DNA from 3 places in the Microbacterium terrae genome. Region 1 is predicted to be linked to each of the others. Evidence: riboswitches for the same ligand, from Rfam matches in the RefSeq annotation. Region 1 holds a riboswitch; each other region holds the start of a gene.
What was found. A riboswitch is a leader RNA that binds a small molecule or an ion and turns the genes downstream of it on or off. The one in region 1 is predicted to bind thiamine pyrophosphate.

Region 1 (5,197 bases):
GTCGGGGAGTTCACCGTTCCGTGGGGCGACTCGGTCGACGTAGTACTCGGGGAGGGCGCCTCGATCTTCGTCTGGTCGGACACGCCGATCACCGTGGAGCTCGAGACGACGACCCCGACGTCGTGGGATGACGGGGCGGTCGTCGGCACCGTCACCTGGACATCCGGTCCGAACAGCGTCTCGGTGCCCATCGAGATCGCGGGCACGCTCGATGAGCCGACCGACTGGTGGCGGCTGACCCACCCGACGCTGTTGGGCTGACCCGTCACGGCCTGTCGGCCGGGCCTGGCGCGCCTCAGAACAGTCGCGGCGGGGCTGCGGCCGGTGGGGTGGCGGGCACGCGCATCGCTGTCGCTCGTCCGCGTGACGTCGTCACGATTCCCGCGGCGCGCGCGTCGGCCCGCGCCGCGAGCCCGGCGACGGGCGTGCCGCGCGGATGGTCGTCTTCCGCGCGACCGTCGAGCCCGTGCACGCGCAGCAGCGGGCGCACGCGTTTCGCGAGCCAGGTGCGATAGCCCTTGGGTGCCGTCGCAGAGGCTCCGGGGTACAGGCCGCGGTACGACGACACCAGCTCGGGGTGGTGCTGTTCGAGCCACTGCAGGAACCACTGTTTGGCCCCCGGGCGCAGGTGGAGGGCGCCGTACACGACGCGCACCGCGCCCGCCTCGCGGATGCGGGTGAGAGCGTGGTCGATCATCGCGATCGAGTCGGTGAGGTGGGGGAGGATCGGCATGAGGAAGACCGTCACGGCGAAGCCCGCCTCGGTCGCAGCGCGCACCGTCTCGAGTCGCGCCGTTGCGGACGGCGTGCCGGGTTCGACGGCGTGCTGCAGGGCGTCGTCGAAGATCGCGATCGACATCGCCAGCGACACGTCGACGCGCTCGGCGGCGCGGGCGAGCTGCGGAAGATCGCGGCGCAGCAGCGTGCCCTTCGTGAGGATGGAGAACGGCGTGCCGCTCTCGGCCAGCACGTCGATGATCCCGGGCATCAGGCGGTACCTGCCTTCCGCACGCTGATAGGGATCGGTGTTGGTTCCGAGCATCACGGGCTCGTGCATCCACGTGCCCTTGCGCAGCTCCTTCTGCAGTACCTCGGCCACGTTCACCTTGACGATCACCTGGGTGTCGAAGTCGCGCCCGGCATCGAGCTCGAGGTACTCGTGCGTCCCGCGGGCATAGCAGTATACGCATGCATGACTGCATCCGCGGTACGGGTTCACCGTCCAGTCGAAGGGCATTGCCGAGGCGCCCGGAACATGGTTCAGCGCGGTGCGCGCGAGCACCTCGTGAAAGGTGACGCCGGCGAACTCGGGGGTCGTCACCGAGCGCACCAGGCCGCTGAGATGTTCGAGGCCGGGCAGGGCGGCGGCATCCGTTACTCCCAGCTCTTGACCCTGCCAACGCATGTGAACATACGAACAGATGTTCTAAACAATGTCAAGAGCGGTGCCTTCTGAATAGAACATCGAGCGCTCGTGCCGTCAGGCGCTAGGCTCGTCGGCAGTGACACGGGGTGCCGCCCGCGTAGTCGCGATTGCGACGGGTGGCTGAGAACACACCCGTCGAACCTGATCTAGTTCGAACTAGCGAAGGGATGTCGCAATGCGCGATCGCCTGTCCATCGACCCTTCCCACTCTCCGGCGAGACCGCGGATCCCCCGCGTGCTCAGCATCGCCGGGAGCGATCCGTCCGGCGGCGCCGGAATCCAGGCCGACCTCAAATCGATCTCCGCCGTCGGCGGCTACGGCATGGCGGTGATCACGGCGCTCACAGCGCAGAACACCCGCGGTGTCAGCGCGGTGCACGTGCCGCCGGTGGAGTTCCTCACGGACCAGCTCGACGCGATCGCCGAAGACATCGCGATAGATGCGGTGAAGCTCGGGATGCTCGCGAACGCCGACGTGATCCGCGCCGTCGGGGCGTGGCTCGACCGCACCCGGCCGCCGGTCGTGGTGCTCGATCCGGTGATGGTGTCGACCAGCGGTCATCGCCTGCTCGACGCCGATGCCGAGGAGGCGATGATGCAGCTGCTGCCGCTCGCCGACCTCGTGACCCCGAACGTGGCCGAACTCGCGGTGCTCGCCGGCGGCGCTCCCGCCGAGACGTGGGACGAGGTGCTCGCGCAGGCCGAGGCGGTATCGGCGCGGCACGGTGTGCGGGTGCTCGCGAAGGGCGGTCATCTCGCCGGCGACGACGCGCCCGACGCGCTGGTGGACGCGGCATCGGGTGAGGCGTGGATGTTCGCGGGGTCGCGCATCGCGACCACCTCGACGCACGGCACCGGATGCTCGCTCTCGTCGGCCGTCGCCACGCTGCGGGTGTCGTGCGGCGACTGGGCGCCCGCGATCGACGAGGCTCGGCAGTGGCTGCGCGAGTCGCTGCGCCACGGCGACGAGCTGGAGGTCGGCGGCGGACACGGCCCGGTGCATCACTTCTCCGGGCTCTGGGCACGTGGCGGGGTGCAGACCGCGCCGACCGCTGCCGAGGTCGAGGCCGACTGGTGGAATGAGATCGCCGATGTGCGCGCCGGCATCGACGACCTGCCGTTCATCCGCGCGCTCGCCGACGGCACGCTCGGGCGCGAGCCCTTCCTCAGCTACATCGCGCAGGACGCGCTCTATCTGCGCGACTACGCGCGTGTTCTCGCCGAGGCTGCGCGGCTGGCGCCCGACTCGGCCGCGCAGGCGTTCTGGGCGCAGTCCGCGCACGGGTGCATCATCGGCGAGCTCGAGCTGCACCGGGAGCGCCTGGGTGGGCACGACGGCGTGCCTGCACGGGCGGATGCCACCACCACCGCCTACCTCGACCACCTGCTCGCGACCGCCGCGCGCGGCGACTACGCCACCCTCACGGCGGCGGTGCTGCCCTGCTACTGGCTGTACACCGACCTCGGCGTGCGTCTGGCCGACGGACACTTCGGCTCGCGCCCGCAGGACGCAGACCACCCGTACGCGTCGTGGCTCATCACGTACGCCGACCCCGCCTTCGCCGATGCGACGCGGCAGGCGATCGACATCGCCACGGGTCTGGCGGCAGCGGCGACGCCCGAGGCGCGCGCGCGGATGCTCGCCGCGTTCCGTCGGTCGGCCGAGCTCGAACTCGCGTTCTTCGACGTGCCGCTCGGGCTCACGAGTGCCGGCGACCGAGACGAGGAGCGGACGGATGCCGCTCCCGCGGCCGAACCCGCTGCCACCACCGCACCGGTCGAGGCGGTGCCCGCGTGACCGTCACAGGCCCGGTATCGGCCACAGACCCGGCATCAGCCACTGGCTCGGCATCCGTCACCGATGTCGCATCCGCGGCGGTCTCCCCGCCCGCTGCCGCAGGCCCCGAGACCGCTCGAGCCTCGCGTCGCGCCGTGGTCGCGGCATCCGCCGGCACCGTGCTCGAGTGGTACGACTTCTTCCTCTACGGCACCGCGGCGGCGCTCGTCTTCCCCACCCTGTTCTTCCCCGAGAGCGCCCCGGGTGTGGCGGTGCTGCTCTCGCTCGCGGTCTTCGCGACCGGCTTCGTCGCGCGGCCGCTCGGCGGCATCGCGGCGGCCTGGCTCGGCGACCGCGCGGGGCGACGCACGGCGCTGATCGCGACCGTCGTCGTGATGGGAGTCGCGACGGCGGGCATCGGCGTGCTTCCCACCTACGCGCAGGCCGGGGCGCTCGCGCCCGCGCTGCTCGTGCTGCTGCGTCTCGCGCAGGGGGCGGCCACCGGCGGGGAGTGGGGTGGCGCGGCGCTCCTCGCGGTCGAGGGCGCACGGTCGCGCGGAGCGCGCGGGGCGTTCGTGCAGAGCGCGGTGTACGTCGGGCTCATCCTCGGGAACCTCGCCTTCGTGGTGCTGACCCTCACACTGGATGAAGCGGCTCTGCTGTCGTGGGGCTGGCGCATCCCGTTCCTCGCGAGCCTTGCGCTGCTCGCGATCGCGCTGCTGCTGCGCCGTGGCGTTGCCGAGACGCCCGAGTTCGTGGCGGCGCGTGCCGCCGACCGCCTCGCGCGCCGGCCGGTGGTCGACGCGCTGCGCCGGCCGCGCAGTGTCGTGGCGGTCTTCCTGATGCGCGTCGGCCAGAACACCGCGTTCTACATCGTCTCGGTGTTCTGCCTCGGGTACGCGGTGAACACCCTCGGGCTCGACCGCAGTGTGACGCTGACCGCCCTGCTCGTGGGCGCCGGTCTGGCTGCCGTGCTGTGCCCGCTGTGGGGTCGCCTCGGTGACCGCATCGGGCCGTTCCCGCTCGTCGCGGGTGGGCTCGTCGCGCTCGGGGTGCTGGCGGTGCCGCTGTTCGCGGTGCTCGAGGGCGGGGTCACGGCGCTGGTCGTCGGTGTCGTCGCGCTCGCGATCGGCGTGGCCAATGCCGCGGCAGACAGCGTGCAGCCGGCGTGGTTCGCCGCGCTGTTCGATGCGCCGGTGCGCTACTCGGGGATCACGCTCGGGCGCGAAGCGGGTGCGATCGTCGGCGGCGGACTCGCGCCGCTCGCCGCGGCCGCGCTCGCCGTCGGCGTGGGGCACTGGTGGCCGGTCGCGGTCATGATGGTGCTCGCCGCGGGGCTCGGACTCGTGGGGGCGGTGCTCGCGCGCACGATGACGACCGACATCTGAGGCGGCTGTGCGCGGGTCGTGGTCGCGCGTCGCGCCGGGCGTGGTCACAATGGAAGGGTGACGGCGCCCCCACCGCACGAATTTCCAGCCTCCCGACGTGCGCTCAGGCATGCCGCGGCGCCGCTGCCCCTGCGCCGCCACCGGGGGACGGGCTCGCACGTGCGTCCGGCGCGGCTCCGGCGTGCCGCCTTCGCGGCGGGTCTGCTCGTGGTCGCGGCGTCGTTAGTGGGAGCGACGGCGGCGATCACCGCAGCGACGGCGGGTGCCCCGACCGCGTCGGATGCCGGTGAGCGGACGGATGCCGACGAGCCGGTGTCGCTGTCGCACATCTCGGTGCTGCCCGTGCCCGATGTGGAGCAGCGCGCCCTCACCGACGACATCTGCGCGCTCGACGGCGTCGCCGCGGGACTCGCTTCGGGTGACGACACCGCGGTGATCGAAGCCGCCGGCGGCGGTGAGATGCTGCGGGCCGCGGTGGCTGCGGGTGAGGCTCCGTGCATCCCCCTCGACGACCCGGCGCACCTGTGGGTCGTGGTCAACAAGACGCGGCCGTACAACCCGATCGACTACCGGCCGAGCGGCTTGCAGATGCCCGACGGCGTGCGC
Region 2 (5,197 bases), 2.4 Mb from region 1:
CCGACGGCGTGCACGTCGCCTCGGCGGGCGGCGTGTGGACGGCGCTCGTCTGCGGATTCGGCGGCATGCGCGATCACTTCGGCGAGCTTTCGTTCGACCCGAGGCTTCCGGCCGACTGGCCCGAGATCTCGTTCGTGCTGCACTGGCACGGCACGCGTCTCGAGGTGTCGATCACACGCGATGAACTGCGCGTCGTGGCGGGCGACGGCGACCCGGTCGGGTTCAGCGTGCGGGGCACCGGGTACGTCGTCGGCGCGGGCGAAGAGGTCGTCGTCGCGCTCGCCGACCAGGGACCCGTGCGCGCCGGCCGGCCGACGCTGCGGCAGTTCGCCGACCAGCGCCGCGAAGACGGCTCGCTCCTGTCGGCGTCGGTTCCGACGGTCACGACGTCGATCCCGATCGTCGCGGGATCGGGTGCCGACGTGGAGCACGGCGCGGACGCCTGACCCGCTCGTACGCCGTGCCCGGCTGGCTCAGACGCTGACGGGAGACACTGCGCTGTGCCCGGCATCCGTCCATGCCGAACGGAACGCGCGGGCGGCGGCTTCGGGGTCGGCCGCTCCGCACACCGCCGACACCACGGCCAGCCCGGCCGCCCCCGCGGAGCGGAGCGGTGCGGCATCGGCGACCCCGACTCCGCCGATCGCGACGCACGGCAGCGGGGTGGCGGAGGCGAGCGCGGCGAAGCCGTCGTAGCCGAGCGGCTCGGGGTGGTCGGCCTTCGTCGCGGTCGGCCGGATGACCCCGACACCGATATAGTCGAGCGTGCGCATCGGCATCGCCGCCGCGGAAGCCAGGTGGGCGGGGGTGTTCGCCGTCCACCCGATCAGGGCCTGGGCGCCGAGCAGACGGCGCGCCGTCTCCGGTGGCACGTCGCTCTGCCCGAGGTGCACGCCGTCGACACACGCGCCGGCGTCGCGCGCGGCCAGAACCACGTCGAGCCGGTCGTCGACGATGAGCGCCGCCCGACCGCCGACGACGGCCGACAGGGCGACCGCCTGCGCGATCAGCTCGCGTGCCGAGACGTGCTTCGCGCGGAGCTGCACGACTCCCACGCCTCCGGCTGCGGCGGCGTCGACCACCCCGACGAGTCGCTCGAACGGCAGCCGCTCGTCGGTGACGAGGTGCAGCGACAGATCGTGAACCGTCATCGGATCGCGGCCTCGAGGTCCGCGTGGTCATCGGCGCTCTCGCCGGCCTCGTCGGTCCCGCGATCCACCGGGTATTCGACGACCCGCCCCTCGAGATCCGCCGGCTCGACCGCATCGAGCGCGTCGATGAACGCGACCGCGAACGAACCGGGGGAGCGCGAGACGGATGCCGCACGTTCGGCGGCCGCCGAATGCACGGCGCATCCGGTGACCGCCGCGGTGAACGGATCGGTCACGGCGAGGAAGGCCGCGATCGTCGCTCCCAGCGAGCATCCGCCGCCGGTGACGCGCGTCAGGAGGACGTCGCCGCCGTGCACGCGGGCGACCAGCGCGCCGTCGGTGACGAGGTCGACCTCCCCGGTCACGACCACGACGCCGCCGGTGCGCAGGGCGAGGGCGCGCGCCGCGTCGATCGCGTCGTCGGGGGAGTCGGTCGCATCGACGCCGCGCCCGCCGCGCGAGAGCCCGGCGACGGCGAGGATCTCGGAGGCGTTGCCGCGCACGATCGCTGGGCGATGGTGGAGGAGCTCCTCGGCGAGAGCCGTGCGCACCGGCAGAGCACCGACGGCGACCGGGTCGAGCACCCAGGGCGTGCCCGCCCGCACCGCTTCGCGGGCGGCGTCGCGCTGCTCGGAACGGGGTGTGCCGAGGTTCACGAGCACGCCCCCGGCGACACCGGCGAACATGCCGGCCTCGCCTGGGATGTCGCACATCGCCGGCGAAGCGCCGAGTGCGAGGAGCACGTTGGCGGTGAAGTTCGTCACCACCGCGTTCGTGATGCACTGCACCAGGGGGTTCGCGGCGCGCAGCGCGTCGAGGGCCTCGCCGGGCGTCGCCGGGCCGGCTGCCCGCGCGGAACCGGAGGTGGACAGGGGGTTTTCAGACGTGCCGATGCTCATTGCGACATCCCTTCGCCAGTACGAACTAGATCAGGTTCGACGGGTGTGATCTCAGCCCGCGCGGCGGGCACCCCGTGTCACTCGGGCATGACGCTAGCAGCGGCCGGGTGGGCCGGGCGAATCGCGCCTGCCTCGATGTCGCACGCACGCCGTAGGGTGGACGGGTGACCACCGCTCTGTACCGCCGCTACCGGCCCGAGTCCTTCGCGGAGATGATCGGGCAGTCCCAGGTCACCGAGCCCCTGATGACGGCGCTGCGCGGCGACCGCGTCGGCCACGCCTACCTCTTCTCGGGTCCGCGCGGCTGCGGCAAGACCACATCGGCGCGCATCCTCGCCCGCTGCCTCAACTGCGCACAGGGGCCGACCGACACTCCGTGCGGCACCTGCGACAGCTGCGTCGAGCTCGGTCGCGGCGGCGGCGGCTCGCTCGACGTCGTCGAGATCGACGCAGCCAGCCACAACGGCGTCGACGATGCGCGCGACCTGCGCGAGCGCGCGGTGTTCGCCCCGGCGCGCGACCGCTTCAAGATCTTCATCCTCGACGAGGCGCACATGGTGACGCCGCAGGGGTTCAACGCGCTCCTCAAGCTCGTCGAAGAGCCGCCCGAGCACGTCAAGTTCATCTTCGCGACGACCGAGCCCGAGAAGGTCATCGGCACGATCCGTTCGCGCACCCACCACTACCCGTTCCGGCTCGTCCCGCCGGGCGCGATGCTCGAGTACGTCGAACAGCTGTGCGGGCAGGAGGGCGTCGAGGTCGAGCAGGGCGTGCTCCCGCTCGTCGTGCGGGCGGGTGGCGGTTCGCCGCGCGACACGCTGTCGCTGCTCGACCAGCTCATCGCGGGCTCCGAAGAGGGTGCCGTGCGCTACGAGCGCGCCGTGGCCCTTCTCGGCTACACGCACGCCGAGCTGCTCGACGAGGTCGTCGGCGCGTTCGCCGGCGATGACGCGGCGGCGGCGTTCGCCGCGATCGACCGCGTGGTGCAGACGGGGCAGGATCCGCGCCGCTTCGTCGACGATCTGCTCGAGCGACTGCGCGACCTCATCGTCGTCGCGGCGACCGGGGCGCAGGCTTCGGCGGTGCTGCGCGGGGTCTCGAGCGATGACCTCGCCCGCATGCAGGCCCAGGCCTCCGCCATCGGCGCCGCCCGGCTCTCGCGCATCGCCGACATCGTGATCGCCACGCTCGACGACATGACCGGCGCCACCTCGCCGCGGCTGCAGCTCGAGCTCATGGTCGCCCGTGTGCTCGCGCGCGGCGCGGGCGGCGCGGCTGCCGTGCAGGCTCCGGTCACGGCTGCCGCGGCCGTACCGGCACCGGCCGCGGCTCCCGCTCCCGCCGCGCCGGCAGCCGCTCCCGCTGCGACTCCGGTCGTCGGCGCAGCGCCCGTCACGGCGCCGCCCGCCTCCGCTCCCGAGGTCGCTCCCGCGCGCGCGGAGTCTGCTGCGCAGCCGCCCGCTGCGCCGGCGGCGCCGCCGGCTGCCGAAACCTCGGCGGCTGCGCCCGTCGCCGTTCCGGCCGGACCCGTCACATTCGAGACGCTGCGGGCGGCATGGCCTGCAGTTCTGGCGAGCCTCGAGACCATCAGCCGCTCGTCGTGGATGCTGGCATCGGGGGCGACGGCAGCCGCGTTCGCCGACGACGTGCTCACGCTGACCTTCGCCAGCCAGTCCGACGTCGCGAAGTTCAAGCACCTCGCCGCGGGCAAGGGGCCGAGCGAAGACCTGCGCCAGGCGATCCTCGGCGTGCTCGGCGTGCGCGTCAAGTACATCGCGCGGCACGACCCGTCGCGTGGCGGCAGCGCACGCGAAGGATCGGGCGCGGGCGATGCGGGCGGTGGTTCCGGGGCCTCCGGCACGCCTCGCGCAGCGTCGTCCGACGCGTCCGACGGTCCACGAGCCGCGGCGGGCGCCCCGCCCACCGCTCCGTCCTCCGGCGCACCCCGCGCCGGATCGCCAGACGCCCCGCCGACTGTCGTCGGCTCCGCGCCTGCGCAGGCCTCGCCGCGGCCCTCGACCCCGGCTCCGGCCGGTCGGGGTCCACAGGCGCCGGCGTCTGCCGAGCGTGCACCGGCTCGTTCCGGTGATCGCGCCGCCCCCCGTGCGTCGGCTCCGGCCGCTGCCGCGCCGGTGACCGAGTGGGCGGTCGCAGCGATCCCGTCCGACGACGACGCACCGCCTCCCGGCCCGCCCGAGTCGACATCGTCGCCGCAGCCGTTCGCCGTCGACGACGAGCCGGAAGACGCCGAGCGCGAGGCGATGCACGCCCGCGTCGCCACGGTCGCCCCGCCCCGCGAGGGCGACGTGCTCCCGGCGCGCGAGACCGCGTCGTCGGCCGCGCCCGACGACGACGGCGATGACGCCGACGAGTACCCCGACACGGATGCGGTCGCCGGCGACCTGGCACCGCCGACCGTCGCACCGTCCCTGGCCCCCGCGGTGACGACCCGCAACGACGGTGTTCAGCGCTACGGCGAAGCCGTGGTGCGGCAGGTGCTCGGCGCCACCTTCGTTCGCGAAGAGCCCCACCAGCAGCCCACCCGGTTCAACTAGGAATCCCGACTGGCATGTACGACGGCATCGTCCAAGACCTCATCGACGAATTCGGCCGCCTCCCCGGCATCGGCCCGAAATCCGCACAGCGGATCACATTCCACATCCTGCAGTCGCCGAACTTCGACGTCTCGCACCTCGCCGAACTCCTCGCCGTCGTGCGCGAGAAGGTGCGCTTCTGCGAGGTGTGCGGCAACGTCTCGGAGCAGGAGCGCTGCAGCATCTGCCGCGACCCGCGTCGCAACGTCTCGCTGATCTGCGTGGTCGAAGACGCCAAAGACGTCGCGGCCATCGAGCGCACGCGCGAGTTCCGCGGGCTCTACCACGTGCTCGGCGGCGCGATCAGCCCGATCGCCGGCGTCGGACCCGACGATCTGCGCATCACGCAACTCATGCAGCGACTCGCCGACGGCACCGTGCAGGAGGTCATCCTCGCCACGAACCCCAACCTCGAAGGCGAGGCCACGGCGACCTACCTCAGCCGGCTGCTCCACTCGCTCGAGATCTCGGTGACGCGTCTCGCCTCCGGGCTCCCCGTGGGCGGCGACCTGGAGTACGCCGACGAGGTCACCCTCGGACGCGCGTTCGAGGG
Region 3 (5,197 bases), 590 kb from region 1:
CGTCACGTGGCGGGCGCCCCGCGCCGACTCGCGTGACACGCGGCCGCGAGCGCGTTCGCACGGCCACCCGGGCGGGTGGCGGCGCGAGCGGTACCTCGAGCTGATCCGCGAATGGGCGGGGCGCGGGGTCGATCTGCCCGACCCCTACGATCCCGCACTCGTCCGCTCGGCTCCCCACGATGTGCGCCGACTCCTCGCCGATGCGCTCGCCGAAGAGGCCACCGCACGGGTCATCGCCGACCTCGGCATGGGCTACACCGTGTGGCACGACGTCGCGCCGCCCGCCCGGGGTGGTGGATCAGACGACAAGATCGACCACATCGTGCTCGGTCCGAGCGGGCTGTACGGCGTGCTCTCGGAGGACTTCGGCGGTCCGGTGCGGGTCCGCCGGGGCGAGCTCATCGGCGACGGCGTCGCCGGCGCCCCCGTGGCCGACCTGGTCGCGCGACTGCGGCTGATGGCGCGCGCGGCGGGGGTGCGCTTCAGCGGGGCGGTCGTCGTGCTGCCCGACGACGATGTGCTTCAGGCGATCGACGAGATCGGCAAGGTGCGCGGCACCCCGGTGGCGATCGTGTCGCGCAGCGCGCTGTCGGCGGTGCTGCGCCGGGGGATCACGGGGGTGCGCTCCATCGGCGGAAACGAGGTCTTCGACGTGCGGACCCGCCTGCAGCAGACGGTGCGTTTCGCCTGACGGCAGGACGCCGGCGGTGCTGGTGCCGGGCGGTTCGTCGCCGGGTCAGCCGGCCAGGCCGAACAGCTCCAGCGGGTGGGTGAGCCGCCACCAGGCGCTCGGCGGCTCGATGTCGGCCGCGAGCTCGAGATCGACCGTGGCCGAGTCGAGCGGGCCGTCGGCGGTGATCGAACCGACGACGGAGCCGGCGGCGCGTGCGTCGCCGAGGTCGTACGCCGGGGTGAGTGTGCTGGTGCCGCCGTTCCACAGCACCACTGTCGCGTCGGCGGAGGTCACGATGTCGGAGTCCGACCCCCACAGCGTCGTCACCGTACCGGCCACGGTGCCCGCCGGCACCGACGGGAACGGCTGCAGCTGCGCCTCGACTTGGTCGTAGAGCGAGCGCGACGCCTCGAGGCGGGCCTCGTCGTCGGCCTGGCCCAGCACGGCGGCATACAGGCGCACCGCGGTCTCGCCGACGACCACGTCTTTCGCGGAGAGCAGGTTCCACCGGTCGAGCGTGCCGGTCTTGATGCCCACGACGCCCTCATCGGCGAGAAGTCCGTTGGTGTTGTCGACGACGCCTGCCCCGGGGAGCTCCACCGACTTCTCGGCGACGATCTCGGCGATGACCGGGTTCGCCATGGCCTTCTGCGCGAGGGTGAGCAGCGCAGCCGGGCTCGCGGTGTTCTGGCTGCTCATTCCGGTGGGCTCGACGACGGTGATGCCGGGGACGCCGTGCGCCGTGAGCCAGTCCTGCGCGGCCGCGGCGAAGACCTGGTCCGACGGGAAGAGGTCGCTCGCGAGCCGGTCGGCGTAGTTGTTCGCCGAGCCGATGAGCATGCCCTCGAGCATCTGGTACTGCGTGAGCGACCCGCCCACCGGCACATCGAGCGCGGACTCGCCGCGGGCGCGATAGCTCCAGTAGTCGAGGTTGTCGCTGTAGTCGAAGCTGTACGCCGGCCCGTCTTCGCCGAGCTCGAGCGGGAGTTCGTCGAGCACGACGAGCGCCGTCACGACCTTCGTGATGCTGGCCATCGCGTCGGCGTCGGGGGTGGATGCCGGCGTGCCCGAGATGCCCGCCACCGTGACGGCGGCGCTGCCCTCTGCGGGCCAGGTCATCTCGGCGGCTGCCGCGGCGGCCGGCTGCACCTGGATCGCGGTGACCTCGGGGGCCACCGCGTGGAGGGGCCACAGCAGGGTGGTGGCCCCGTAGGCGAAGACCACGAACGCGATGATCGCCGTGGGCACGAGCACGCTCGGTCGCCAGGGCGACCGGCGCGGCGGGTCGGCGAGCAGGCTCACCTCGACCGGCACGTAGGGGGAGCCGGCCGCGACGAGGTCGCGGGGGATCGCGACCGGGGTGACGTCGGTGTCGGCGAGCCACGACAGCGCGGGGCGCTCTCCCGCGGCAGCGGGGGGGACGGATGCCGCCGCAGCGGCCGCGATCGGCTCCTCGGCTGCCGCCGGGGCGTCGTCACCGTGGAACGGGCTCTCCGGCGCGATGCGGACAGCAGGCGCCTCGGCGGAGGCGGTGTCGACCGTGCCCCCGGGAGACGTGTCGACCTCGGGTGCGGCGCGCCCACCGGCGCCCGGCGGGACATCGATCGCCCCCGACCGCATACGCCGCTCGCGGCGCGTGAGCGCAGCGGCGTCGTCGAGGGTCATCCGCTCAATTTACCTGCCGCACGCGCGGCTATACTCATCGGACAACCACGGGAGTCCGTCGAGTCGGGCTGAGAGGAAGCGAATCGCGCTTCGACCGTCGAACCTGATCCGGATCATGCCGGCGCAGGGAGGAGAGAACATGCACGCGTCCACGTCTGCCCACGCGGCACCCGCGACTGCCCACCGCTTCCGCTGGCGGGTCGTCGACATCGTCGTCGCCGCCGTCCTCGGCGTCGCGCTGGGCCTCGTCTTCTGGGCCTGGAACACCGTCGGCTACGCCTGGTTCACCGCGATGGACGCCCTGACCCCCGGCCTCGGCGGCATCGCCGTCGGCATCTGGCTGATCGGCGGAGTCATCGGCGGCCTGGTGATCCGCAAGCCCGGTGCCGCACTGCTCGTCGAAGTGCTCGCCGCCGTGGTGTCGATGCTCATCGGCAACATGTGGGGCGTCTCGACGGTGCTGTCGGGCATCGTGCAGGGACTCGGCGCCGAGCTGATCTTCGCCCTGTTCCTCTACGCGCGCTTCACGCTCCCGGTCGCGATGCTCTCGGGCATCGGCGCCGGCGTGGGCGCGTGGATCTTCGAGCTGTTCTACGGGGCATCGCCCAACATCCTGAAGACGCTCGAGTTCAACACGATCTACCTGGTCTCACTCATCGTCTCGGGCGCTCTGCTCGCCGGCCTCGTCGGCTGGCTCGCCGTGCGCGCGCTGGCAGCGACCGGTGCGCTCAGCCGCTTCGCCGCCGGCCGCGAGGCGCGACGCGAGGTCTGACGATGTCGACGACCCGCCCGGGGCGCGTCACCGCGCAGGGCTGGGGCTGGCGCTACGCCGGGCGCCGTGCCGCCGCCGTCCGCGACGTCAGCTTCGCCATCGAGCCCGGCGAGCGCGTGCTGCTGCTCGGCGCGTCCGGCGCCGGTAAGTCGACGCTCCTCGCCGGCATCGCCGGGCTCCTCGGCGGAGCCGACGAAGGCGACGAGACCGGTGCGCTGCTGATCGACGGCGAGCGGGCCGAGGCACATCGCGGCCGTGTCGGACTCGTGCTGCAGGACCCCGACGCCGGTGTGGTGCTCTCGAAGGTGGGCGACGACGTCGCCTTCGGGTGCGAGAACCTCGGGGTGCCGGCATCCGACATCCCGTCACGCGTCGCCGAGGCGATGGCCGACGTCGGGCTCGACGTCGCACTCTCGCACCCGACCAAGGCCCTCTCGGGCGGGCAGAAGCAGCGGCTCGCGCTCGCCGGGGTGCTCGCGATGCGACCGGGCGTGCTGCTGCTCGACGAGCCGACCGCCAACCTCGACCCGCTCGGGGTGCGCGAGGTGCGCGACAGCGTCGAGCGCGCGGTCGCGCGCACCGGCGCGACCCTCGTGGTGATCGAGCACCGCACCGCGGTCTGGGCCGACCTCATGGACCGCGTGATCGTGGTGAGCGCCGAGGGCGGCCTCCTCGCCGACGGTCCTCCCGCCGAGGTCTTCGCCCGGCACGGCGAGAGCCTCGCGGCGGCGGGCGTGTGGGTCCCCGGCATGCCCGTCGATCTGCCTGTGCTCTCGGATGGGCCGCTGCTCGCGCACGACCCCGCGGTCGCGGCATCCGGCCTCGCCATCTCGCGCGACGGTCGCAGCATCGTCCGTGCCGGACTCAACGTCGCCGCACCCCGCGGCTGCGCGACGGTGATCACCGGTCCCAACGGCGCCGGCAAGTCGACCCTCGCGCTCACCCTCGCCGGACTCCTCCCCGAGGCGGCGGGCGAGGTCGTCGCCGCGGTCGAGCTCGCGGCGCCGTCGGGTCGTCGTCCGTCGCGCTGGCGCTCGCGCGAGCTGCTCACTCGCATCGGCACCGTGTTCCAGGAGCCCGAGCACCAGTTCCTCGCGCAGACGGTGCGCGACGAGCTCGCCATCGGCCCGCGGTCACGGCGGATCGCCCCGGCCGCCGTCGACCTCATCGTCGACGAGCTGCTCGAGCGGCTGCACCTGACCCCGCTGGCCGGCGCGAACCCGTTCACCCTGTCGGGTGGGCAGAAGCGACGGCTCTCGGTGGCGACCGTGCTCGCCGACGCGCCGCCGGTGGTCGTGCTCGACGAACCCACGTTCGGGCAGGACCGCCGGGGGTGGAGCGAGCTCGTGGGACTTCTGCAGTCCGAGATCGTCGCCGGCACGACGGTGATCGCCGTCACGCACGACGACGACGTGCTCCGGCACCTCGGCGGCCACCGCATCGATCTGGGGCTCGATCTCGGAGCCGAGGTGCCCCGATGAGCGCGGTCGCCGTCGACGCCCCGGCCACGGCGCCGGCCTGGCTCGACCGGGTCAACCCGGTGTCGAAGATCGTGATCGCGCTCCTGCTGTCGGTGCCGCTCATGGTGTCGATCGACGCCGTCAGCTCCCTCGTGGCGATCCTGCTTGAGCTCGCGCTGCTTCCGCTCACCGGACTCGCGCTCGCGACGGTGGCGAAGCGGATGCTGCCCCTCGTGGTGTTCGCCCCGATCGCCGGGGTGAGCATGCTCCTCTACGCCGAGCCCGGCGGCACCGTCTACTGGTCGTTCTGGTACGCGACGATCAGCGACGAGTCGATCGCGCTCGCCGTGGCGGTGTCGCTGCGGGTCGTGGCGCTGGGGCTGCCGACGATCCTGCTGTTCGGGCGCACCGACCCCACCGAGCTGGCCGATGCGCTCGCCCAGGTCGCGAAGCTGCCGAGCAGGTTCGTGCTCGGGGTGCTCGCCGGCACGCGCACGCTCGGGCTCTTCCTCGACGACTGGCGCTCGATGACCCTCGCCCGCCGGGCGCGCGGCGTGGGTGACACCGGGGCGGTGCGCCGATTCTTCTCGATGGCCTTCGTGCTCCTCGTCTTCGCCGTTCGCCGTG

Region 2: linked by a shared signal. The riboswitch ahead of thiM (hydroxyethylthiazole kinase) and the one ahead of JOD63_RS13620 (bifunctional hydroxymethylpyrimidine kinase/phosphomethylpyrimidine kinase) in region 1 are both predicted to bind thiamine pyrophosphate.
Region 3: linked by a shared signal. The riboswitch ahead of JOD63_RS16265 (ECF transporter S component) and the one ahead of JOD63_RS13620 (bifunctional hydroxymethylpyrimidine kinase/phosphomethylpyrimidine kinase) in region 1 are both predicted to bind thiamine pyrophosphate.

Annotation. Positions count from the first base shown of each region.
Region 1 covers NZ_JAFDSS010000001.1:2,975,236-2,980,432, reverse strand. The annotation lists gene JOD63_RS13630 (D-alanyl-D-alanine carboxypeptidase family protein) at 1-261, shown strand, start outside; gene JOD63_RS13625 (Rv2578c family radical SAM protein) at 296-1,405, opposite strand; TPP riboswitch at 1,499-1,611, shown strand; gene JOD63_RS13620 (bifunctional hydroxymethylpyrimidine kinase/phosphomethylpyrimidine kinase) at 1,602-3,224, shown strand; gene JOD63_RS13615 (MFS transporter) at 3,221-4,591, shown strand; gene JOD63_RS18275 (M15 family metallopeptidase) at 4,751-5,197, shown strand, end outside.
Region 2 covers NZ_JAFDSS010000001.1:623,980-629,176, forward strand. The annotation lists gene JOD63_RS02840 (glycoside hydrolase family 65 protein) at 1-446, shown strand, start outside; gene thiE (thiamine phosphate synthase) at 474-1,151, opposite strand; gene thiM (hydroxyethylthiazole kinase) at 1,148-2,050, opposite strand; TPP riboswitch at 2,041-2,135, opposite strand; gene JOD63_RS02855 (DNA polymerase III subunit gamma and tau) at 2,215-4,605, shown strand; gene recR (recombination mediator RecR) at 4,620-5,197, shown strand, end outside.
Region 3 covers NZ_JAFDSS010000001.1:3,563,064-3,568,260, forward strand. The annotation lists gene JOD63_RS16255 (J domain-containing protein) at 1-691, shown strand, start outside; gene JOD63_RS16260 (D-alanyl-D-alanine carboxypeptidase family protein) at 737-2,338, opposite strand; TPP riboswitch at 2,376-2,485, shown strand; gene JOD63_RS16265 (ECF transporter S component) at 2,478-3,110, shown strand; gene JOD63_RS16270 (ABC transporter ATP-binding protein) at 3,113-4,591, shown strand; gene JOD63_RS16275 (energy-coupling factor transporter transmembrane component T family protein) at 4,588-5,197, shown strand, end outside.